Regions from separate parts of the Streptomyces sp. NBC_00820 genome, predicted to be linked through region 2. Evidence: riboswitches for the same ligand, from Rfam matches in the RefSeq annotation. Region 2 holds a riboswitch; each other region holds the start of a gene.
The links. Region 2 has a riboswitch for cobalamin ahead of OIB37_RS09155 (cobalamin biosynthesis protein). Riboswitches for the same ligand answer to the same signal wherever they lie in the genome.
Positions count from the first base shown of each region.

Region 1: it holds a riboswitch for cobalamin, as region 2 does, so the genes downstream of both, OIB37_RS24435 (ribonucleoside-diphosphate reductase subunit alpha) here and OIB37_RS09155 (cobalamin biosynthesis protein) in region 2, are expected to answer to the same signal.
Region 3: it holds a riboswitch for cobalamin, as region 2 does, so the genes downstream of both, OIB37_RS34585 ((2Fe-2S) ferredoxin domain-containing protein) here and OIB37_RS09155 (cobalamin biosynthesis protein) in region 2, are expected to answer to the same signal.

Region 1 is NZ_CP108882.1:5,372,607-5,380,285, forward strand. Features, by position in the region: gene OIB37_RS24430 (ribonucleotide-diphosphate reductase subunit beta) at 134-1,147, opposite strand; gene OIB37_RS24435 (ribonucleoside-diphosphate reductase subunit alpha) at 1,147-3,519, opposite strand; cobalamin riboswitch at 3,645-3,782, opposite strand; gene mctP (monocarboxylate uptake permease MctP) at 3,955-5,583, opposite strand; gene OIB37_RS24445 (DUF3311 domain-containing protein) at 5,580-5,858, opposite strand; gene OIB37_RS24450 (GntR family transcriptional regulator) at 6,107-6,871, opposite strand; gene OIB37_RS24455 (extracellular solute-binding protein) at 7,282-7,679, shown strand, end outside.
Region 2 is NZ_CP108882.1:1,991,249-1,998,927, reverse strand. Features, by position in the region: gene OIB37_RS09170 (putative cobaltochelatase) at 1-33, opposite strand, end outside; gene cobN (cobaltochelatase subunit CobN) at 30-3,752, opposite strand; gene OIB37_RS09160 (cobyric acid synthase) at 3,749-5,257, opposite strand; gene OIB37_RS09155 (cobalamin biosynthesis protein) at 5,254-6,198, opposite strand; cobalamin riboswitch at 6,297-6,417, opposite strand; gene OIB37_RS09150 (hypothetical protein) at 6,741-6,968, opposite strand; gene OIB37_RS09145 (inorganic phosphate transporter) at 7,003-7,679, opposite strand, start outside.
Region 3 is NZ_CP108882.1:7,750,020-7,757,698, forward strand. Features, by position in the region: gene OIB37_RS34565 (sulfite oxidase-like oxidoreductase) at 1-398, shown strand, start outside; gene ctaD (aa3-type cytochrome oxidase subunit I) at 587-2,314, shown strand; gene OIB37_RS34575 (hypothetical protein) at 2,311-2,685, shown strand; gene OIB37_RS34580 (SMI1/KNR4 family protein) at 2,861-3,109, opposite strand; cobalamin riboswitch at 3,475-3,595, shown strand; gene OIB37_RS34585 ((2Fe-2S) ferredoxin domain-containing protein) at 3,657-4,076, shown strand; gene OIB37_RS34590 (SAM-dependent methyltransferase) at 4,315-5,130, shown strand; gene OIB37_RS34595 (M20/M25/M40 family metallo-hydrolase) at 5,407-6,810, shown strand; gene OIB37_RS34600 (hypothetical protein) at 6,914-7,213, shown strand; gene OIB37_RS34605 (rhamnulokinase) at 7,267-7,679, opposite strand, start outside.

The DNA.
Region 1 (7,679 bases), 3.4 Mb from region 2:
CGCCCGGCACGGCACCTCGCCGCGTTGTCGGATCAGCCGAGTACGTCCGGTACGCGGCAGATCCTCCGCCTTGCGAGGCACCGCACCGGACGCCGCGGCCTGATCCGGCCTGATCCAAACGACACCCCCTGGCTCAGAAGTCCTCGTCCAGGTCGACCGTGCCCTCCACGGCGACCTGGTACGCCGACGCGCGGCGCTCGAAGAAGTTCGTCAGCTCCTGGACACCCTGCAGCTCCATGAAGGAGAACGGGTTCTCCGAGCCGTACACCGGGGCGAAGCCCAGGCGCGTCAGACGCTGGTCGGCGACGCACTCCAGGTACTGCCGCATGGACTCCGTGTTCATGCCCGGCAGGCCCTCACCGCACAGGTCACGGGCGAACTGCAGCTCGGCCTCGACGGCCTCCGCCAGCATGTCGGTGACCTCCTGCTGGAGCTGGTCGTCGAACAGCTCCGGCTCCTCCTTGCGGACGGTGTCGACCACGTCGAAGGCGAAGGACATGTGCATCGTCTCGTCACGGAACACCCAGTTGGTGCCCGTGGCGAGGCCGTGCAGCAGACCACGGCTGCGGAACCAGTAGACGTACGCGAAGGCGCCGTAGAAGAACAGGCCCTCGATGCACGCGGCGAAGCAGATCAGGTTCAGCAGGAAGCGGCGGCGGTCCGCCTTGGACTCCAGACGGTCCAGCTTCTCGACCTCGTTGATCCACTTGAAGCAGAAACCGGCCTTCTCGCGGATGGAGGGGATGTTCTCCACCGCGTCGAAGGCGGCCGCCCTGTCCGCCGGATCGGGGAGGTAGGTGTCCAGGAGCGTCAGGTAGAACTGGACGTGCACGGCCTCCTCGAACAGCTGACGGCTCAGGTAGAGCCGCGCCTCGGGGGAGTTGATGTGCTTGTACAGCGTCAGCACCAGGTTGTTCGCGACGATCGAGTCGCCCGTCGCGAAGAAGGCCACCAGACGGCCGATCAGGTGCTGCTCCTCAGGGGACAGCTTCGCGAGGTCGGCCACGTCCGAGTGGAGGTCGACCTCCTCCACGGTCCAGGTGTTCTTGATGGCGTCCCGGTAGCGCTCGTAGAAGTCCGGGTAGCGCATGGGACGCAGGGTCAGCTCGAAGCCCGGGTCGAGAAGGTTGGTGTTACGGCTGGACATTACTGGCAGGCCTCGCAGGACTCGGGGTTCTCAAGGGAGCAGGCGACGGCGTCGGGGTCGGCGGCCTGCTGGACGGGAATGGTGGCCTGCGCCTTGGCGGCGCGGGCGATGCGGGTCGCCGGGCGCGAGCGCAGGTAGTACGTCGTCTTCAGGCCCTGCTTCCAGGCGTACGAGTACATCGAGGAGAGCTTGCCGATGGTCGGCGTCTCCAGGAACAGGTTCAGCGACTGCGCCTGGTCCAGGAACGGGGTACGGGCCGCCGCCATGTCGATCAGGCCGCGCTGCGGGATCTCCCACGCCGTGCGGTACAGCCGCCGTACGTCCTCGGGGATCCAGACGAAGTCCTGCACCGAGCCGCTGGCGTCGCGCAGCGCCTCACGGGTGCGCGCGTCCCACACGCCCAGCTCCTTGAGCTCGCGCACCAGGTACGAGTTGACCTGGAGGAACTCGCCGGACAGCGTCTCGCGCTTGAACAGGTTGGACACCTGCGGCTCGATGCACTCGTACACGCCCGCGATGGACGCGATGGTGGCCGTCGGCGCGATGGCGAGCAGCAGGGAGTTGCGCATGCCGACCGAGGCGATCCGCTCCCGCAGGGCCGCCCAGCGCTCGGGCCAGTTCAGCTCGACGTCGAAGTGGTCGGGGTGCAGCACACCCCGGGCCGTACGGGTCTTCTCCCAGGCCGGCAGCGGGCCGCTGCGCTCGGCCAGGTCGGCGGAGGCCTCGTACGCGGCGAGCATGATGCGCTCGGCGATGCGCGAGGACAGGGCCTTCGCCTCGGCGGAGTCGAAGGGCAGACGCAGCTTGAAGAAGACGTCCTGCAGACCCATGGCACCCAGGCCCACCGGACGCCACTTGGCGTTGGAGCGGCCCGCCTGCTCGGTCGGGTAGAAGTTGATGTCCACGACGCGGTCGAGGAAGGTCACCGCGGTGCGGACCGTCTCGTCCAGCCGCTTCCAGTCGATGTCCCCGTCGACGACGAAGGCGCCCAGGTTCACCGAACCGAGGTTGCAGACCGCCGTCTCGCCGTCGTCCGTGACCTCCAGGATCTCCGTGCAGAGGTTGGAGGAGTGGACGACGTTGCCCGGCTCGGCCGTCTGGTTGGCGGTGCGGTTGGCGGCGTCCTTGAAGGTCATCCAGCCGTTGCCGGTCTGCGCGAGGGTGCGCATCATGCGGCCGTACAGCTCACGGGCCGGCATGGCCTTCTTCGCGAGCCCCGCGGCCTCGGCCTTGCGGTAGGCGGCGTCGAACTCCGCGCCCCACAGGTCGACCAGCTCGGGCACGTCCGCCGGGGAGAACAGCGACCACTGCTCGTCGGCGTTGACCCGGCGCATGAACTCGTCCGGGATCCAGTGCGCGAGGTTCAGGTTGTGCGTACGGCGCGCGTCCTCACCGGTGTTGTCGCGCAGCTCCAGGAACTCCTCGATGTCGGAGTGCCAGGTCTCCAGGTACACCGCGGCCGCGCCCTTGCGCCGGCCGCCCTGGTTCACCGCGGCGACCGAGGCGTCGAGGGTCTTCAGGAACGGCACGATGCCGTTGGAGTGCCCGTTGGTGCCGCGGATCAGCGAACCGCGGCTGCGGATACGGGAGTACGACAGACCGATGCCGCCGGCGTGCTTGGAGAGGCGGGCCACCTGGTGGTAGCGGTCGTAGATGGAGTCCAGCTCGTCCAGCGGGGAGTCGAGCAGGTAGCAGGACGACATCTGGGGATGCCGCGTGCCGGAGTTGAAGAGCGTGGGGGAGGACGGGAGGTAGTCCAGGCGGCTCATCAGGCCGTAGAGCGCGGTGACCTCGTCCACGGAGCGGGCGCTGTCGTCCTCGGCCAGACCGCACGCGACGCGCAGCATGAAGTGCTGGGGGGTCTCGATCACGTGCCGGGTGATCGGGTGGCGCAGCAGGTAGCGGCTGTGCAGCGTGCGCAGGCCGAAGTAGCCGAAGCGGTCGTCGGCGCCCGTGTCGATCAGCGCGTCCAGCCGCTCGGCGTGCAGCCGCACGAACTCGGCGGTGCGGTCGGCGACGAGCCCTTCCCGGTGCCCGACCACGACGGACTCCGTGAAGGAGGTCACCCCCTGCGAGGCGGCCTCGGCGCGGATGGAGAGGGTCAACAGGCGGGCGGCCAGGCGCGAGTACGCGGGGTCCTCGGAGATCAGGCCGGCGGCCGCCTCCGTGGCCAGTTCGCGCAGCTCCGCCTCGTCGGCCCGGGCCGAGCGGCCGCGCAGCGCGGCGGCGGCGACCCGGCCGGGGTCGGCGTCGGGGAGGTCGGCGGTCAGCTCGGTCAGGGTCCGCAGCAGCGCGGCACCCGGACCGTCGGTCTCCACCGGGGCCTCGGTCGCCAAGGTGGCTGAAGCCGGATCGGCAGGCGCGATGGTCACGTGGGGGCTCTCCCTCGCTCGGCACGGGGGCCTGGCGGAGGGCATTGGCAGCACGAGCGCACACGGCGTCGCGTCCACCGGCCCACTCCACGAGGCCCGGACGTCTTGGGGCACCCGGACCGGACGGCCGGGCGCGGCTGTCGACAGGTCCTCGGACTGACCGAGCACACGCCGCCTCAGGGACGGACACGTACAAGTACACCGTTGCGGGACAGTTCCGGATTCGCACCGGATTCCCCTGCGGCGACAGCGATGACGAGCATACATCTAGTGCTGGGCTGCCGTGGCACCACCAGATGTTGTGTCTGCTGTGTGTCGTGCTGGATTCAGAGCGTCAACACGCACGGCAGCGGGCCGCCGTGGGACATGCTCCACGACGGCCCGCTGCGGGGTCATCACGACCGGGTGCGCGGCTCCTGCGAGCCCCTTGTGGGACTAGTGAGCACTCCCCGCAGTGGCCGGGGGAAGCTCCGCCCGGACGCCCGGGTCGCCCGCGTCCGCGGTGTAGTCCTCCGGCCTGGTCTCGTCGACGCCCTCGGGGGCCTTCAGCGCCTTCAGGGCGAAGGTGAGGACCACGGTGACGACCACGTTCAGGACGAACGCCGTGAGGCCGATGTAGCCGATCTCACCGATGCCCGGGATCTCCTTGGCCGAGCCGCCGAAGTGCGCCTGCGTCGGGGAGGCGACCCCGTAGGCGGCGGCCGTGCCGTAGATCATGCCGACCGCCCAGCCGGCCAGCAGCGCCCAGCGGTGGAACCAGCGGGTGAACAGGCCGCCGACCAGGGCCGGGAAGGTCTGCAGGATCCAGATGCCGCCGAGCAGCTGGAAGTTGATGGCGACCGTCTTGTCCATGGTCAGGACGAAGACCAGCGCGCCCACCTTCACCAGCAGGGAGACCAGCTTGGAGACCTTGGTCTCCTGCTCGGGCGTGGCGTCCGGCTTGATGAAGTCCTTGTAGATGTTGCGGGTGAACAGGTTCGCCGCCGCGATCGACATGATCGCCGCCGGCACCAGCGCGCCGATGCCGATCGCCGCGAAGGCCACGCCCGCGAACCAGGACGGGAACATGTCCTCGAACAGCTGCGGGATCGCCAGCTGCCCGTTGGTGACCTTCACCCCGGCCGCGATCGCCATGAAGCCCAGCAGGGCCAGCAGGCCGAGCATGAGGGAGTACAGCGGCAGGATCGTGGTGTTGCGGCGGATCACGTCACGGCTCCTGGACGACAGGGTCGCGGTGATCGAGTGCGGGTACATGAAGAGCGCGAGGGCCGAGCCGAGCGCCAGGGTGGCGTACGTCCACTGGCCCGCCTCCGCCGGCACGAGAGCGCCGCGCGGCTTGCCGGTCGCCGGATTGACCTGGGAGAACGCCTTGTCGGCCTGGGCGAAGATGTCGTGGAACCCGCCGAGCTTGATCGGGATGTAGATGATCGCCACCACGATGACGAGGTAGATCAGGCCGTCCTTGACGAACGCGATCAGCGCGGGCGCGCGCAGTCCCGAGGAGTAGGTGTACGCCGCCAGCACGCCGAAGGCGATGAGCAGCGGCAGGTCCTTCACGAACCAGTTGGTGTTCTCCCCGCCGCCGACGCCCATCACGTCCAGCACCGCCTGGATGCCGACGAGCTGGAGTGCGATGTACGGCATGGTCGCGAGGATGCCGGTGACCGCCACGGCCAGCGACAGGCTCTTGGACCCGAAGCGGCCGCGCACGAAGTCCGAGGTCGTCACGTATCCGTGCTTGTGCGAGACCGACCACAGCCGGGGCAGGAAGGTGAAGATCAGCGGGTAGACCAGGATCGTGTACGGCACCGCGAAGAAGCCCGCCGCGCCCGCCGCGTAGATCGCCGCCGGCACCGCGACGAAGGTGTACGCCGTGTACAGGTCGCCGCCGAGCAGGAACCAGGTGACCCAGGTGCCGAACGACCGGCCGCCCAGGCCCCATTCGTCCAGCGACTGCTCGTTGTCGGACTTGCGCCAGCGCGCAGCCAGGAAGCCCATGACCGTGACGGCCAGGAAGAAGAAGACGAAGACGCCGAGCGCGACGCCGTTGACACCGTCCTTCACTGCGCCGCACCCCCCTTCGCGGCACCGCGGGCGCGCTGGTCACGCTGCCACAGCTGGTACGCGAGCATGGTGAGCGCGGTCGAGATCAGCACCCACAGCATCTGGTACCAGTAGAAGAACGGGATCCCGATGAACGCCGGGTCCGTCTTGGCGAACGAGCCGACCCACAGCATCGCCACGAACGGCGCGACGAGACACAGGGCGATGACGACGCGCACCGGTGTCACCACCGGTGGTGACACCGGTGGTCTGGCTTCTTCGGGTGCTTCGGACATGCGGTGGCTCCGTCCCCTCGCTGATCACACGCGTAATGGGGACGAAATCTAGGTGACGGTGTCGCCGCAGCGGAAGACCTCGTCCGGATATCGGTATGTCGATTTCGCGGGCGCGATGTGGAGACTCCGCGCCGACACCGGATCTGAGGCGGCGTCAGCCGTACTGTGCCGCGCCGGTCGTGCCGTGCCACGCCGGTGCAGCGCGCCGCGCCGGCCTCACCGCGCGGACGTTCTCGGCGCGGACGTTCTCAGTCCAGCGGACGCTTCAGCCGCGCCACGAACTTGTAGCGGTCGCCCCGGTAGACGGACCGCACCCACTCCACCGGCCTGCCCTCGCGGTCCACGGAGTGTCGGGACAGCATCAGCATCGGCAGACCGACGTCGGTGCCGAGCAGGCCCGCCTCGCGCGGGGTGGCCAGGGAGGTCTCGATGGTCTCCTCGGCCTCGGCGAGATGGACGTCGTAGACCTCGGCGAGCGCGGTGTAGAGGGACGTGTACTTGACGAGCGAGCGGCGCAGCGCGGGGAAGCGTTTCGCCGAGAGGTGGGTGGTCTCGATGGCCATCGGCTCGCCGTTGGCCATGCGCAGCCGCTCGATGCGCAGCACGCGTCCGCCGGCGGTGATGTCGAGCAGCTCGGCGAGGCGGTCGTCGGCGGTGACGTAGCCGATGTCGAGCAGCTGCGAGGTCGGCTCCAGGCCCTGGGCGCGCATGTCCTCGGTGTAGGAGGTCAGCTGCAGCGTCTGGGAGACCTTGGGCTTGGCGACGAAGGTGCCCTTGCCCTGGATGCGTTCGAGCCGGCCCTCGACGACGAGTTCCTGCAGGGCCTGGCGGACGGTGGTGCGGGAGGTGTCGAACTCGGCCGCCAGCGTGCGCTCGGGCGGCACCGGTGTGCCCGGCGCCTGCGTCTCCGTCATCTCGAGCAGATGCTTCTTCAGACGGTAGTACTTGGGGACGCGAGCCGTACGGACGGTCACGCCGGCCTCGTTCTCCCCGCTGCTGACGTCGGTGCTCATGCTCTGCCTTCCCGGCTCCGGATGCCGAAAGCGACCGACGTCCCGTCGGTCACGGCTCACATCGTGGCACGGCCGCGTGTGCGGGGGTCCACCCGCACGTTCCGTGATCTCCCCCTGTATACCTCCGCACCCTCAGTTGGTCTAGTCCATCGTCGGACGGGGTGGGAGTGGTCCACCGGAACTGGGCAGTCCGATCTGTCGCTTGCGTTATGAAAGATCCCTGCATATCTCGGTCGCATCACGGACGCCGCGCACCTGCTTGAACACCCTTGACAGGCCTATTGGTCTGGGCCAAGCTCCCCGTGCTGGTCTACACCATTGGTCCAGGTCCCGGCCCCATGGGCGGTACGTGCCACGACGGTCGCCGCGGGGAGCCAGGGGGGTTCGAGGGCATCCCTGAGGAGGGTGGCGTGAAGCGCAGGCTGATAGCCGCGATCGGTATCGCGGGCATGGTCGTCTCCGTCGCGGCGTGCGGCAGTGACAGCAAGGACGGCAAGGCTCAGGGGGCGGACGCCAAGGAGCTGACCGTCTGGCTCACCGTCGACGCCCAGAACAACTGGCCCGACCTGGTGAAGGCCGCCGACGCCGCCGTGCAGAAGAAGCACCCCGGCATCGACATCAAGCACGAGTACTACGGCTGGCCGGACAAGAACACCAAGCTGGACGCCGTCCTCGCCACCGACAAGGCCCCCGACGTCGTCGAGATGGGCAACTCCGAGATGCTGGGCTACATGGTCAAGGGCGCCTTCGCCCCCGTCGACCCGGCACGGTTCACCAACTCCGCCGCCTGGCTGGACGGCCTCAAGAC
Region 2 (7,679 bases):
GACGACGGCCGTGAACGGAAAGGGGGTACTCACTTCTCGTCGCCCTCCAAGTCGCCTTCAAGTTCGAGGTAGGTGGCGCGCAGCCGCTCCAGCGTGTCCGCGTCCGGCTCCGCCCACAGCCCCCGGTCCGCCGCCTCCAGCAGGCGCTCCGTGATGCCGCGCAGGGCCCACGGGTTGGACTTCCGCATGAAGTCCTGGTTCTCCGGCGAGAACACGTACTCGGCCGACAACTTCTCGTACATCCAGTCGTCGACCACACCCGCCGTGGCGTCGTACCCGAACAGGTAGTCCACGGTCGCCGCCATCTCGAAGGCGCCCTTGTAGCCGTGTCGGCGCATGGCCGCCATCCAGCGGGGGTTGACCACGCGCGCACGGAAGACGCGGTGCGTCTCCTCGCCGAGCGTGCGGGTCTTCACCTGGTCCGGTACCGCAGAATCACCCACGTACGCCTCGGGGCTGGCGCCCGTCAGGTGCCGCACCATGGCGACCATGCCGCCGTGGTACTGGAAGTAGTCGTCCGCGTCGACCAGATCGTGTTCGCGGGTGTCGACGTTCTTCGCCGCCACCGCGATCCGCCGGAACGCCGTCTCCATGTCCCCGCGCGCCGCGCGCCCGTCGAGCCCGCGCCCGTACGCGTAACCGCCCCACACCGCGTACACCTCGGCGAGGTCGGCGTCCGAGCGCCAGTTCCGCGCGTCGATCAGCGGCAGCAGCCCCGCCCCGTAGGCACCCGGCTTCGAGCCGAAGACGCGGGCCGTCGCGCGCCGCCGGTCACCGTGCTCCGCCGTGTCCTCCTCCACGTGCGCCCGCACGTAGTTGGACTCGGCCGGCTCGTCCAGCTCCGCCACCGCCCGTACCGCGTCGTCGATCAGCCCGACCACGTGCGGGAACGCGTCGCGGAAGAAACCGGAGATGCGGACCGTGACGTCGATGCGCGGCCGGCCCAGTTCCGCCAGGGGCACGACCTCGAAGCCGGTCACCCGGCGCGAGGCGTCGTCCCACACCGGGCGACAGCCCAGCAGGGCCAGGATCTCGGCGATGTCGTCGCCCTGGGTCCGCATGGCCGACGTGCCCCACACCGTCAGGCCGACCGACTTCGGATACGCGCCGGTGTCCTGGAGGTACCGCTGGACGAGGGAGTCCGCCAGCGACTGCCCGACCTCCCAACTCAGGCGGGACGGAATGGCCTTGGGGTCGACGGAGTAGAAGTTGCGGCCGGTCGGCAGCACGTTGACCAGGCCGCGGGTCGGGGAGCCCGAGGGGCCCGCCGGGACGTAACCGCCGTCCAGCGCGCGCAGGATGTGCCCGATCTCGTCGGTGGTCCGGGCGAGGCGCGGTACGACCTCGGCGCAGGCGAACTCCAGCACGGACACCGCGTCGGCGAGTTCGAAGCCGAGCACGTCACGCAGCAGCGGTCGTACGGCCGCGCCGTCCCACGCCCGGGACTCCATGCCCTCCGCGAGCCGCCGGCACAGCTGCTCCAGCAGGTCGATCGCGTCGGACGCCGTACGGGACGGCCCCTCCACCAGGTCCGTCAGCTCCACCGGCACCTTCACCGGCGCGCCCGGCTCGGCCAGCAACTCCTTCTCCACCAGATCGAAGTGGGCCGCGAGCGAGGCGCGCAGTCCGGGCAGCGCGTCGGCCTGCCCGCCCCATATCTGCGAGGCGCGCAGCACGGCCAGCACGAGGTTCACGCGCGGCTCGCCCTCCGGGCCGCCGCCGAGGATGTGCAGACCGTCCCGGATCTGCACGTCCTTGATCTCGCACAGGTAGCCGTCGATGTGCATGACGAACGCGTCGAAGTCGTCGTCGTCCGGCTGGTCGTCCACGTGCAGGTCGTGGTGGAGTTCGGCCGCCTTGACCAGCGTCCAGATCTGCGCGCGCACGGCCGGCGCCTTGGTCGGGTCCAGGTCGGAGACGAGGGCGTACTCGTCGAGCAGCTGCTCCAGCTTGGCCAGATCCCCGTAGGTGTCGGCGCGCGCCATCGGCGGCACCAGGTGGTCGACCACGGTGGCGTGCCCGCGCCGCTTGGCCTGGGTGCCCTCGCCGGGGTCGTTGACGATGAACGGGTAGATCAGCGGCAGTTCACCGAGTACGGCGTCCGGCGCGCATCCGCGCGACAGCCCCAGCCCCTTGCCGGGCAGCCACTCCATCGTGCCGTGCTTGCCCATGTGCACGATCGCGTCCGCGCCGAAGCCCCCCTCCGACGTCGCGGCCTCCAGCCAGCGGTAGGCCGCCATGTAGTGGTGGGAGGGCGGCATGTCGGGGTCGTGGTAGATCGCGATCGGGTTCTCGCCGAAGCCGCGCGGCGGCTGGATCATCACCACGACGTTCCCGAACCGGAGGGAGGCGAGCACGATGTCGTCGCCGTCCACGTACAGGCTGCCCGGCGGCTCGCCCCAGGCCTCCAGCATGCCCTCCCGCAGCCCTGGTTCGAGCCGGTCGAACCAGGCCCGGTAGTCCGCGAGCGGCACCCGCGCGGGCGCGGCCGCCAGCTGCTCCTCGGTCAGCCACTCCACGTCGTGGCCGCCGGCCGCGATGAGCCGGTGGATCAACTCGTCGCCCTCGGCGGGGTGTCCGGTGACGCCGTAGCCGGCGTCGCGCAGCGCGTCCAGCACCCGCACGGCCGACGCCGGAGTGTCCAGGCCGACCGCGTTGCCGACCCGCGAGTGCTTCGTCGGATAGGCGGTGAAGACGAGCGCGACCTTCTTCTCCGCGTTCGGCCTGTGCCGCAACGCGGCGTGCCGTACGGCGATTCCGGCGACCCGGCCGGCCCGCTCGGGGTCGGCGACGTACACCGGGACCTCGTCGGGGCCCTGCTCCTTGAAGGAGAACGGCACGGTGATCAGCCGCCCGTCGAACTCCGGGATCGCGACCTGCATCGCCGCGTCCATGGGGGACAGGGCGGCGTCCGACTCGTCCCAGGCGCTCCGCGAGGAGGTCAGGCAGAGCCCCTGCAGCACCGGCACGTCGAGGTCGGCGAGCGCCCCGACGTCCCACGCCTCCTCGCCCGCCCGTCTCCCACCACCACCCTCAACGGAGGTGCTTCGCACCACTGGATCCTTTCCGCCCGCCGAGGCCTGCGAGGCGTGCGTGCCGCCCGCGGCCAGCACGGTGGCGACCAGGGTGTCCGCCTTCGCCAGCAGCTCGTACAGCCCGGCGTCCGCGCCGCGCAGCGAACCGCAGTACACGGGAAGGGCGTTGGCCCCCCGGTCCTCGATCGCGTCGCACAGGGTGTCCACGAAGGCGGTGTTGCCGCTCAGCTCGTGCGCCCGGTAGAAGAGCACACCCACGGTCGGCCGGCCGGCCACCAGGGCACGCTCGCCGTGCACCCCGAACTCCGGCATCTTCCGCGGCTCTTCGAAACCCTCGCCGGTCAGCAGCACGGTGTCGGACAGGAACCGGGACAGCTCCAGCAGGTTGGCGGACCCGCCCTCGACCAGGTACCTGAGCGCCTCCGCGACCACACCCGCCGGCACCGACGACTCGGCCATCAGCTCGGCGTCCGGCACGCTCTCGCCGCCCAGCAGCACGGTCGGCACCCCGGCCACCCGCAGCGCCGCCAGCCCGTCCTCCCAGGCGCGCTTGCCGCCCAGCAGCCGTACGACGGCGATGTCCGCGCCGTCGACCAGTCCGGGCAGCTCGCCGGCGACGTCGACGCGGGTCGGGTTGCCGATGCGGTACCCGGCGCCGGAGGCCCTGGCCGCCAGCAGATCGGTGTCGGCGGTCGACAACAACAACACTGTGCTCATGCGGGCGCTCCCGGTGGAATGAAAGGCAGTCCTTGCGGCGCGCCCGACTCGATGAGCCGCCAGAGCGCGTCCGTGTCCGCGTGCTGTTCGATCAGGTCGCCGAGCCGGTCCAGCTGCTCCTCGCGCAGCTCGGCGAACGAGGTGTCGGGGGCCGGCACGAAGCGGCGCCCCGCGGCGGCGGCCACCTCGCGCAGGAAGGCCCGCCGGAAGCCGTCCGACTCCAGCGAACCGTGCCAGTGGGTGCCCCAGGTCCGGCCGACCCGGCAGCCGTCCAAGAAGCGCTCTCCACCGAGGACTTCGGCGACCCCGTGATGGATCTCGTACCCCTCGACCCGCTCGCCGAGGGCCTCGCCCACCGGCCGGGTCAGGGTCTTCTCGCGGGCGAACCGCACCCGCACCGGGAGCACGCCGAGCCCCGGGACGGACCCGGCGCGCGACTCGACCTCGTCCTCGATGTGCTCCCCGAGCAGCTGGAAGCCGCCGCAGACGCCGAGGACCGGCCGCCCCTCGGCGGCCCTGCGCACGAGGGCGTCCGCCAGGCCGCGCTCGCGCAGCCACTCCAGCGCCCGTACGGTCCCGCGCGTGCCGGGGACCACCACCAGGTCCGCGTCCGCCAGTTCCTCGGGCCGGTCCACGAACCGCACGACGACGCCCGGTTCTGCGGCCAGCGCGTCCACGTCGGTGAAGTTGGACATCAGGGGGATCGCGCAGACGGCGACCCGCAGCACGTCCTCGCCGTGCGGGGGAGCCACCGTCGACTCCCGGACCGTGCCGCGCAGGGAGACCCTGAGGCCGTCCTCCTCGTCGATGCCGAGGCCGTGCCGGAACGGCAGCACGCCGTAGGTGTGCCGTCCGGTGAGCCCGTGCAGCATGTCCAGGCCGGGCTCCAGCAGCGAGACGTCCCCGCGGAACTTGTTCACCAGGAACCCGGCGACCAGCTCCTGGTCCTCGGGCGAGAGCAGGGCGACCGTGCCGAAGAAGGAGGCGAACACGCCGCCGCGGTCGATGTCGCCGACGACGAGCACGGGCAGCCGCGCCCCCCGCGCGATCCCCATGTTGACGATGTCGGTGCGCCGCAGATTGATCTCGGCGGGTGAACCGGCCCCCTCACAGATCACCGCGTCATACGTGCCCCGCAACTCGGCCAGACAGTCCAGCACCGTGCCGAGGAGCCGCTGTTGGCGCCCGCCGTGGTAGCCGCGGGCGCTCATCTCGCCCACCGGCTTTCCCAGCAGCACCACTTGGCTGCTCTGTTCACCACCGGGCTTGAGCAGCACGGGGTTCATCAGCGCGGTCGGCTCGACGCGGCACGCCTGGGCCTGCATGGCCTGTGCCCGCCCGATCTCCGCGCCCTCGCGGGTGACGAAGGAGTTGAGGGACATGTTCTGCGCCTTGAAGGGCGCCACCTTGACGCCCTGGCGCACCAGCCACCGGCAGATGCCGGCCGTCACGACGCTCTTGCCGGCGTCGGAGGTGGTGCCGGCGACGAGGAGACCACCGTTCACTTTCCACGTCCCTTCACGATGGTGCGCGCGGCGACGGTGACGCCGAGCGCGAGCAGGCCGACGCGGCGGGAGAGCCGTACGGCCCGGTCGATGTCGGCCACGCTGACGGACCGCCCGGCGGCCCCGTTGAGCACGGGCCGGTGTTCGACGCGGCCGCCGTAGGCCAGCGTTCCACCGAGCCGCACGCCGAGGGCGCCCGCGAACGAGGCCTCGACGGGCCCGGCGTTGGGGCTCGGGTGCCGGCGGGCGTCGGCCCGCCAGGCCCGTGCGGCCCCGCGCGGGTCGGGTCCGGCGAGCGTGGCGAGTACGGCGGTCAGTCGGGCGCCGGGCCAGCCGGCGACGTCGTCGAGGCGGGCGGAGGCCCAGCCGTAGCGCCGGTGGCGGGGCGACTTGTGGCCCACCATCGCGTCGAGGGTGTTGACCGCCCGGAAGCCCAGCAGCCCCGGCACCCCGGCCACGGCGCCCCACACCAGCGCGCCCACGACGGCGTCGGAGGTGTTCTCGGCGACCGACTCGACCACCGCCCGGGCGATCCCGTCGGCGTCGAGGGCCTGCGGGTCGCGGCCGCACAGATGCGGCAGCCGGGCGCGGGCGGCCGGCACGTCCCCGGCCTCCAGGGCACGCCCGACGGCCCGCGCCTCCCGGGCCAGCGAGGTCCCGCCGACGACGGACCAGGCGGCGGCGGCGGTCAGCGCGAGGCGGGCGGCGGGGGAGCGGCGTACGGCGCGCTCGGCCACGGCACCCAGGGCCACGGCGCCACCGGCGCACACGGCGGTGTGCAGCGCGCCCCAGCCGCGGTGGTCGTGCCACAGCACGCGTTCCACGGCTCCGGCGGCCCGGCCGAACGCGGCGACGGGGTGCCCGCGGCGGGGATCGCCGAGGAGCAGGTCGCCCAGGAGGCCGGCGGCGGCACCGTACGCGTAAGTGCGATCGGCACCCATCGGCTCAGCCGGCCGTGGGCACAGGGGCGATCCTGGTACTTGTCCTCAACGGGCAGCCGAGCATGGCGGTATGTCCTCACTCAGGGTGTCCACGCCCTGGTTCGACGAGACCGGCGGCGAGAGTTCCTGGCTCCCGGGGGTTCCTACCCCGGTGACAGTGGCGGGACCGCGCCGGATTCGCACCGGACTTCCTCTGCTGCCGCCGTACATGGCCTGGGAAGTCCACCATGCGCCCGGAACGACGTCAACCTGCCGTTGACCTGCGGGGGGAGAGTGTGCTGAGCCCCACACCCCGGCCGCCCGAGCGCCACCGGGACATGCGAACGGCTCCCCGCGGCACATGCCGGGAGGAGCCGTTCAGCCGGTCGTTCAGTGGCCGGGTCGTTCGTTCGGCCGGGCGACCCGGCCGCGACCGGCCGAGTCTGCACGCGCAGTCAGGACACGCAGTCAGGACCGCCGAGCCAGGGCGCGCAGTCAGGACCGTCGAGCCAGGGCGCGCAGTCAGGACCGTCGAGCCAGGGCGCGCAGTCAGGACCGTCGGGTCAGGGCTTCGCGACGATCAGGCTGATGCCGTACGCCACCGCGGCCGCGCACGCCGCGAAGCAGACGTAGGCGCCGGCCAGCGCGAGCGCCGCCGAGCCGCCCTGCGCGACGGCCTTCTCGCGGCGGGCCAGGCCGTTGATGCCGAGGGTGAACAGGGCCACCAGGCCGACGGCCACCAGGAGGCTGACGCCGAAGACGGAGCCGATGGCCGCCCAGTCGATCTTCATGAGGATGCTTCCTTCGGTTACCGGGGCGCGGGGGTCAGACCGTGGCGGCCGGCGGGATGGCCGGGGTCGCGGGGGCCGGTTCGGCGATGGCCTGGGCCGGGATGGTGATCGCCAGGTCCTCGGTGACCGCGCCGGTGGGCGGCGGGGCGACCGCGGCCATGGCGGCGGTGACCGCGCCGATCGGCTCGGTGGTGGCGTCGTCGGCGGTGACGTTGGTGTGGTCGACGACCTCGCGGCGGGAGAACTTCCAGATCGCGGCGCTGGAGGCGATCAGGAAGACGGCGACGAGCGCGGTACCCCAGTCGCCGAGGTCCGTCACGGACTCGGCGCCCGCGCCGACCAGCGCGGCGGCCGGCAGGGTCAGCGCCCAGGCGACGAACATGCGGGTCGCGGTGGACCAGCGGACCACGCCGCCCTTGCGGCCGACACCCGCGCCCATCACCGCGCCGGAGACGACGTGGGTGGTGGAGAGGGAGAAGCCGAGGTGGGAGGAGGCCAGGATGGCCGTGGCGGCGCTGGTCTGCGCGGCGAAGCCCTGGCGCGGCTCCAGGTCGGTCAGACCCTTGCCCATGGTGCGGATGATCCGCCAGCCGCCGATGTAGGTGCCGAGCGCGATGGCCAGGCCGGCGGAGAGGATCACCCAGGTGGGAGGGTTCGAGCCGGGGGCGATGGTGCCGCCCGCGATCAGCGCGAGGGTGATGATGCCCATCG
Region 3 (7,679 bases), 5.8 Mb from region 2:
GCCCCACCTCCACCGACCACGAATGGTTCGGCATCCCCGCCCGGACCGTCCTCGACCTGGTTCCGCCCGCACCCGAGGTCACGCATGTCATGGCCTGGGCGGAGTACGGCTACGCGACCAACCTCCGCCTGGCCGACTTCGACACCCCGGAAACCCTTCTGGCCACCCACCACAACGGCGAGCCCCTCACCGCCGAACACGGCTTCCCGCTGCGCCTGGTCGTTCCCCACCTCTACGGTTACAAGGGCCCCAAGTGGCTGCGCGGCATCGAGTACCTCACCGAGGACCGGCGCGGATTCTGGGAGGAACGCGGCTACCACAACATCGGCGACCCGTGGCAGGAGCAGCGCTACTCCTCTCAGGAGAAGCCGGGTGACGGACCGGAGCCGAGCGGCTGAAGGGACAGCGGGCGGCGGCCGTCGCACGCGTGGGACGTGGACGACATGCCCGGCGTTGCTCCGTTCGTGTGTGACGGTCACTCGGGCGGCCGTATGTCGGGTGCTCAGGGAGGCGCTCGCCTCCCGCCGACAGCCAGGATGGCGTGACTCCAGTCGGCGAAGTGTGAGCACCAGGAGATAACGGATCTGTGAGCATCCTCAACGAACCCCAGGATGCGGCAGCTGAGGACTCGTACGAGAACGAGCTGCCGGTCAGGCGCAAGCAGCCCGGCAATGTCGTGGTCAGGTGGATGACCACCACCGACCACAAGACGATCGGGACGCTGTATCTGGCGACGTCGTTCGTCCTGTTCCTGATCGGTGGCGTGATGGCGCTGCTCATGCGGGCCGAGTTGGCACGCCCGGGCATGCAGATCATCTCCAACGAGCAGTTCAACCAGGCGTTCACGATGCACGGCACCGTCATGCTGCTGATGTTCGCGACGCCGCTGTTCGCCGGATTCGCGAACTGGATCATGCCGCTCCAGATCGGCGCCCCCGACGTCGCGTTCCCGCGGCTGAACATGCTCGCCTACTGGCTCTACCTGTTCGGCTCGGCCATCGCCCTCAGCGGGTTCCTCACCCCGCAGGGCGCCGCCGACTTCGGCTGGTTCGCCTACTCCCCGCTGACGGACGCCATCCGCTCGCCCGGCCTCGGCGGCGACCTGTGGATCATGGGCCTGGCCCTCTCCGGCTTCGGCACCATCCTGGGCGCGGTCAACTTCATCACCACGATCATCTGCATGCGCGCGCCGGGCATGACGATGTTCCGCATGCCGATCTTCGTGTGGAACGTGCTGCTGACCGGTGTCCTGGTCCTGCTCGCCTTCCCGGTCCTGGCCGCCGCGCTGCTCGCCCTTGAGGCGGACCGCAAGTTCGGCGCCCACGTCTTCGACGCGGCCAACGGCGGAGCACTGCTGTGGCAACACCTCTTCTGGTTCTTCGGACACCCGGAGGTGTACATCATCGCCATCCCGTTCTTCGGGATCGTCACCGAGATCATCCCGGTCTTCGCCCGCAAGCCGATCTTCGGTTACATGGGCCTGGTCGCCGCGACCATCGCGATCGCCGGTCTGTCCGTGACCGTGTGGGCGCACCACATGTACGTCACCGGCGGCGTGCTGCTGCCGTTCTTCTCCTTCATGACCTTCCTGATCGCGGTACCGACCGGTGTGAAGTTCTTCAACTGGATCGGCAGCATGTGGAAGGGCTCCGTCTCGTTCGAGACGCCGATGCTGTGGACCACGGGCTTCCTCGTGACGTTCCTCTTCGGCGGCCTGACCGGCGTCATCCTCGCCTCGCCCCCGATGGACTTCCACGTCTCCGACTCGTACTTCGTCGTGGCCCACTTCCACTACGTGGTCTTCGGTACGGTCGTCTTCGCGATGTTCGCCGGCTTCCACTTCTGGTGGCCGAAGTTCACCGGCAAGATGCTCGACGAGCGCCTCGGCAAGATCACCTTCTGGACGCTGTTCATCGGCTTCCACGGCACCTTCCTGGTCCAGCACTGGCTGGGCGCCGAGGGCATGCCGCGCCGGTACGCCGACTACCTCGCCTCCGACGGCTTCACCACCCTGAACACGATCTCCTCGATCAGCTCCTTCCTGCTCGGCCTGTCGATGCTGCCCTTCCTCTACAACGTGTGGAAGACGGCCAAGTACGGCAAGCCGGTCGGCGTCGACGACCCGTGGGGCTACGGCCGTTCACTCGAGTGGGCGACCTCCTGCCCGCCGCCGCGGCACAACTTCACCACCCTGCCGCGGATCCGCAGCGAATCCCCCGCGTTCGACCTGCACCACCCCGAGGTGGCCCAGCTCGAACAGGAGGCGCAGGGCGGCAGGCGGCCGGCGGTCGGCACAGAAGGCAGCCGGCCGTGACCTCGCCGAACCGTCCCGGCCCCCCGCCGGCGCGGCGCGGCCCCTCGGTCGCCAACGAGGTCGAGGGTTACCTCCTTCTGCACGCCGAGCGAGAGCAGGCCGAGCGCGAGGCAGCAGCCCTCTGTGCCCGCCTGCCCTGGCTCACCACCGGGCAGGCGGAAGACCTCACCCGCCACTACACCGAGCAGCGCCTGGGCCTGACGCGACAGGCACTCCAGGTCACCGCGGACCGGGCCAAGCGCCTGCGCGGCGAATACGAGACGCGCTACGCCGAGCTGCGGCAGACCCTGCTCAAGCGGCACGTCGCCTGCGCCTCCCTCCTGCTCGTCTGCTCCCTGGTCACGAGCTCCCTCGCGCTGACAGCTCGCTGACCCGCAGCGTTCCCCGGTTCTCCCGAGTACGGCGAGAACACGGACGGACACTTCGCCGTACCGGCGTGGCCGGACCGCCTCCGCGGTCCGGCCACCCGTGTGTCGGGGGCGCCGCCGCTTCGGCGCTCCCGCCGGACCTCCGCCCGGGCGCGGCCGAGCCGCGGACGGGCAGGGCTCAGAAGGGCAGGACGTTGGCGACCAGGTCGGGCCGTGCTCCCACGAGCCCGTAGAACTCGCGCAGCGCGGTCGGCAGGGAGCAGCCGAGCGCCGCCTCCGCCCGCGTCAGTTCCGCTGGAGACGTGCCGTCCTTCCCGGTCGGCGGATCACCCCAGGCAGCGGCGAAGTCACGGACGAAGGCCCAGACCCGCCCGCGGTCGAGGACCGTGCCGTCCAGGGCCTGAGCCACGTCGAAGCCGCCGTTCACGCGTCAGCCCGCGCAGGACTTGTGGACCTTGCGCACGGCCGCGGCGGGCGCGGCGGGCGCCGCCCCGGACTGGGCGCCGATCAGGAGGAGTACGGATGCCGAACGCATAGGAGATTCCTGTGATGGTGGGGCTGGGAGAAGACCGCGCGGGCGCGGCGTCGCACTTTAGAACATGGACGGGCACTGCCGGGATTCGGGCCGTGGCGTGACTGACGCGGTGTGGCGACTGCCGCCACCGACAGGGCGGCAGCGACGAGTTGGCGCGGTCCCGGCTCACGGGCACGGGCGCGGTCCCGGGACCGATGCCGGGGACGGGGTGAAGCCGGCGATGAGATGATGTCCGGTGACAGGGCGACGGCGGTCCGAGGAAGCCGGTGAGAATCCGGCGCGGTCCCGCCACTGTGATCGGTGAGCGCGTCCCGACAGGCCACTGCCCCCAGGGGGTGGGAAGGCCGGGGCGAGCGACGACCCGAGAGCCAGGAGACTCACGCGGTCGCCTCCTCGACGGACACCGGGGCGGATCTCCCCGGGGGAGGGGTGGTCGGGCATGCCCGAAACGCCGACGGAAGCGACCGAAGCGACGCAGGCGACGGCCGCACGAGGTGCCGGTCCGGTGCCGTGCCGGGTGGTCGTGTGCCGGGACTGCTGCTGCGGCAGTGCCAAGGTGACCGGCGTCGACCACGCGGCGCAGACCGCGCGTCTGAGCGCCGAAGTACCCATGCGGGTCTCCGACTGCCTCGACGCGTGCGACCAGGCCAACGTCATCGTCGTACAGCCCTCCGCCGCCGGCCGGGCCGCGGGCGGCCGTCCGGTCTGGCTGGGGCTGGTCAACGACCCCGAGGCGACGGAGGACGTCATCGGCTGGGTGCGCGCGGGCGGCCCGGGTGTGGCACCCCTGCCGGCGATCCTCGATCTGTACGCCTTCCCACCGCCGCGGCTCGGTGCGGCCATCCGTAACGGGCGTTGAGCCGGTCGTGGGGTCGGCCGGAGTATGGCCGGTCCGCGGGGTGACCCGGGCCGGCGCGGGACGCCACCGCGCGTCACCGTGCCCGGCCACTCCGGTCACTCCGGCCGTTCTGGTCACTCCGGTCACTCCGGCCGTTCCGGTCACCCGGAAAACTCGAACTGGTGGGTGGGAGGCGGATGTTCGGACGTAGGTTGTGGCATGAATGATCCACGCCCCGGCTGAAAGACGGACACCCCTCATGAGCGACCCCGCGGCGACGCCCGCAAGCGCGATGCGCGACACGATCGACACGTCGGTGCCGCACTCCGCCCGTATCTGGAACTACTGGCTCGGCGGCAAGGACAACTACCCCGTCGACGAGAAGGCCGGCGACGCGTACACCGCAGTCTTCCCCGGCATCGTCACGATCGCCCGCAGCAGCCGTGCCTTCCTGCGTCGCAACATCGCGTATCTCGTCTCCGAGGCGGGCATCCGGCAGTTCCTGGACATCGGGACGGGCCTGCCGACGGCCCAGAACACCCACGAGGTCGCCCAGGGGCTCGCCCCCGAGACGCGGATCGTCTACGTCGACAAGGACCCGATGGTCCTGGCTCACGCACGCGCCCTGCTGTACTCCTCCAGCGAGGGCGCGACCGCCTACATCGACGCCGACGTGACGGACCCGGACCGCATCCTCGAGGCCGCCGCCGGGACGCTGGACCTCAGCCGACCCACCGCGCTCGTCCTCAGCAACATCCTGGGGCACGTCCCCGACGGCGACCGGGCCCGCGCCATCGTCACCCGGCTGATGGACGCCCTGCCGTCGGGCAGCTACCTGTCGATCAACGACGGCTCACGCGGCATCGACCCGGTCTTCGAGCAGGCCCAGGACGCGTACAACAGCAGCGGCGCCGCTCCGTACATCCTGCGCACGGTCGAGGAGATGACCAGGTTCTTCGACGGCTTGGAGCTCGTCGATCCCGGCGTCGTCTCGGTCACGCAGTGGCGTCCGGAGCCTGGTGCGTCCACCGCGGAGGTCGTCGCCGAGCACGGCGGCCTGGCCCGGAAGCCGTAACCGCGCCCGAGTCGCTCTCCGAGGCGGCATCCGGCCTGCCGGTATCAGACCTGCCGGTATCAGACCTGCCGGTATCAGACCTGCCGGTATCCGACCTGCCGGTATCCGACCCGCTGGTATCCGACCTGCTGGTATCCGACCTGCCAGTGTCCGGCCTGCCGGCGGGCCGGATACCGCCCGCGTCCGGACCGCCCATGCCCCCTTGCCGCGGGTTGGCGCGTACACAACCATTGCTGGGGTCCGGCACCACGGCTCGCGTCCATCCCAGGAGGACACATGCGCCCCAGCAGGAGAACGGTCCTGACCGCGACGGCGGCGGGTGCCGGAGCCGCGGCGCTGGGGCGTCCGGCCGAGGCGTCCGAGGAGGCGGGACCCGGCCCGCGCCGGCCCGCGACGGCTCAGCCGCCCTCTCGTGAACTGCGCTCCCTGCTCAAGGAGATCGACCACCACCGCATCGAGGCCACCGTCCGCAAGCTGGTCTCCTTCGGTACCCGGCACACACTCTCGGCGCAGGACGACCCGGTGCGCGGAATCGGCGCCGCGCGCGACTGGATCGCATCCGAACTGCGCGCGTACGCCGCGGAGTCGAGCGGCCGGATGACGGTGGAACTCCAGTCGTACGTCCAGGAGCCGGCCAACCGCGTCCCGACCGCCACCCGCATCACCAACGTCGTCGCCACACTGCGGGGATCGGTCACACCGGAGCGTGTGTACGTCGTCTCGGGCCACTACGACTCGCGGGTCACGGACGTCATGGACGCCACCTCGGACGCGCCGGGCGCGGACGACGACGCCTCGGGTGTCGCGGTGGCCATGGAACTGGCCCGGGTGATGGCACGGCGGCGCCCGGCGTCGACGATCGTGTTCGCGGCGGTGGCGGGGGAGGAGCAGGGTCTGTACGGCTCCACGTACATGGCGGAGCGCTTCAAGTCGGCCGGCGTCGGTGTCCAGGGCATGTTCACCAACGACATCGTGGGCAGCAGCACGGCCGACGACGGCACCCGGGACCCGTACACCATCCGGCTGTTCGCGGAGGGCGTGCCCAGCTCGGAGACCCCCGAACAGGCCGCGACCCGCCGTTCGGTGGGCGGCGAGAACGACTCCCCCTCGCGCCAGCTGGCACGCTTCGTCCGCGACGTCGCCGAGAACGACGCGACCGGCATGCGTGTCCGCGTCGTCTACCGCCGCGACCGCTACCTCCGGGGCGGCGACCACATCCCGTTCCTCGAACGCGGCTGGCCCGCCGCCCGCTTCACCGAACCGGCGGAGGACTTCGCCCACCAGCACCAGGACGTGCGCGTCGCCGAGGACGGCCGGCAGCTCGGCGACCTGCCGGAGTTCTGCGACTTCCCCTTCGTGGCACGGGTCGCGAAGGTCAACGCGGCGGCCCTGTGGACACTGGCCCAGGCGCCGGCGGTACCGAACGCCGCGAAGATCGTCACCTCCGCGCTGACCAACTCCACCCAGCTCCGATGGAACCGGGGCACCGAACCGGACCTCGCCGGCTACGAGTTGGTGTGGCGCGAGACCACGGCTCCCGAATGGACCCATGTCATCCCGGTCGGCGACGTGACGTCGTACGAGGTCGATCTCTCCAAGGACAACGTCTTCTTCGGCGTGCGAGCGGTGAACCGGGCGGGCGCGCGGAGCCCGGTGGCGTTTCCCGCCCCGCAGAGCTAGGCATGCAAGGGCAACGCGGCGGTGTGCGTGCCGTGTTCGGGGGCGACACCCCCCGAGACCTGGGCGTCACACGTGACGCCCTCCGGATGAGCAGGGGGATGGTATGGCCGAGGAGCCGATCACTGATCGTCTGCGCGCGAGGATCGGGCGCGACTTTCCGGATGCCGGCGCCGCGCGAGGAGTCGAGGGAGCGCTTCGGAAGCTGGCGGGCGAGCTCGAAAGCTCGCTGCAGAGCCCGGAACGCCTCCTGACCGCGGCCCTGGTGATCGCCGCCGGTGACGTCGACAAGTTCCGTTCGGCGGTCCGCCTCGCCCGGGAGGACTGGCGCGATCTGCTCGTGGCCGGCGGGTTGGCGAACGAAGACTGGCCGGCCGTGCTCGAGGAGGAGCTGGCTCGCCGCTAGCAGGGGTACACACGAGTTGCCCGGACGGCGATGCGCCCGTCCCGCCTGTGGGGTCAGGCCGTGCGGAGACGTCGTTCGGCCGCTCGCCAGGGGTCGGGGGTGCCGCGTGGTGCGTAGTGTCTCAGTGGCTGGGTGCGGGCCACGAGGGCGCGCATCTCGGGGAGCGAGTCGCCCACGTCGCCGTGTGCGCGGGCCTGTACGAGTACGTTGCCGAGCGCGGCCGCCTCGGTGGGACCGGCGACGACAGGCAACCCGCAGGCGTCGGCGGTCAGTTGGCACAGCAGCTCGTTGCGCGCGCCGCCACCGACGAGGTGCACGACGTCCACCGCGCGTCCGGACAGACGCTGGGCGTCGGCGATCGCCCGGCAGTGGGCGAGGGCCAGCGAGTCGAGGACGCAGCGGACGGTGGCAGCCCGGTCCTCCGGCACGGGCTGCCCGCCGGCGCGGCAGGCCTCGGCGATGCGTC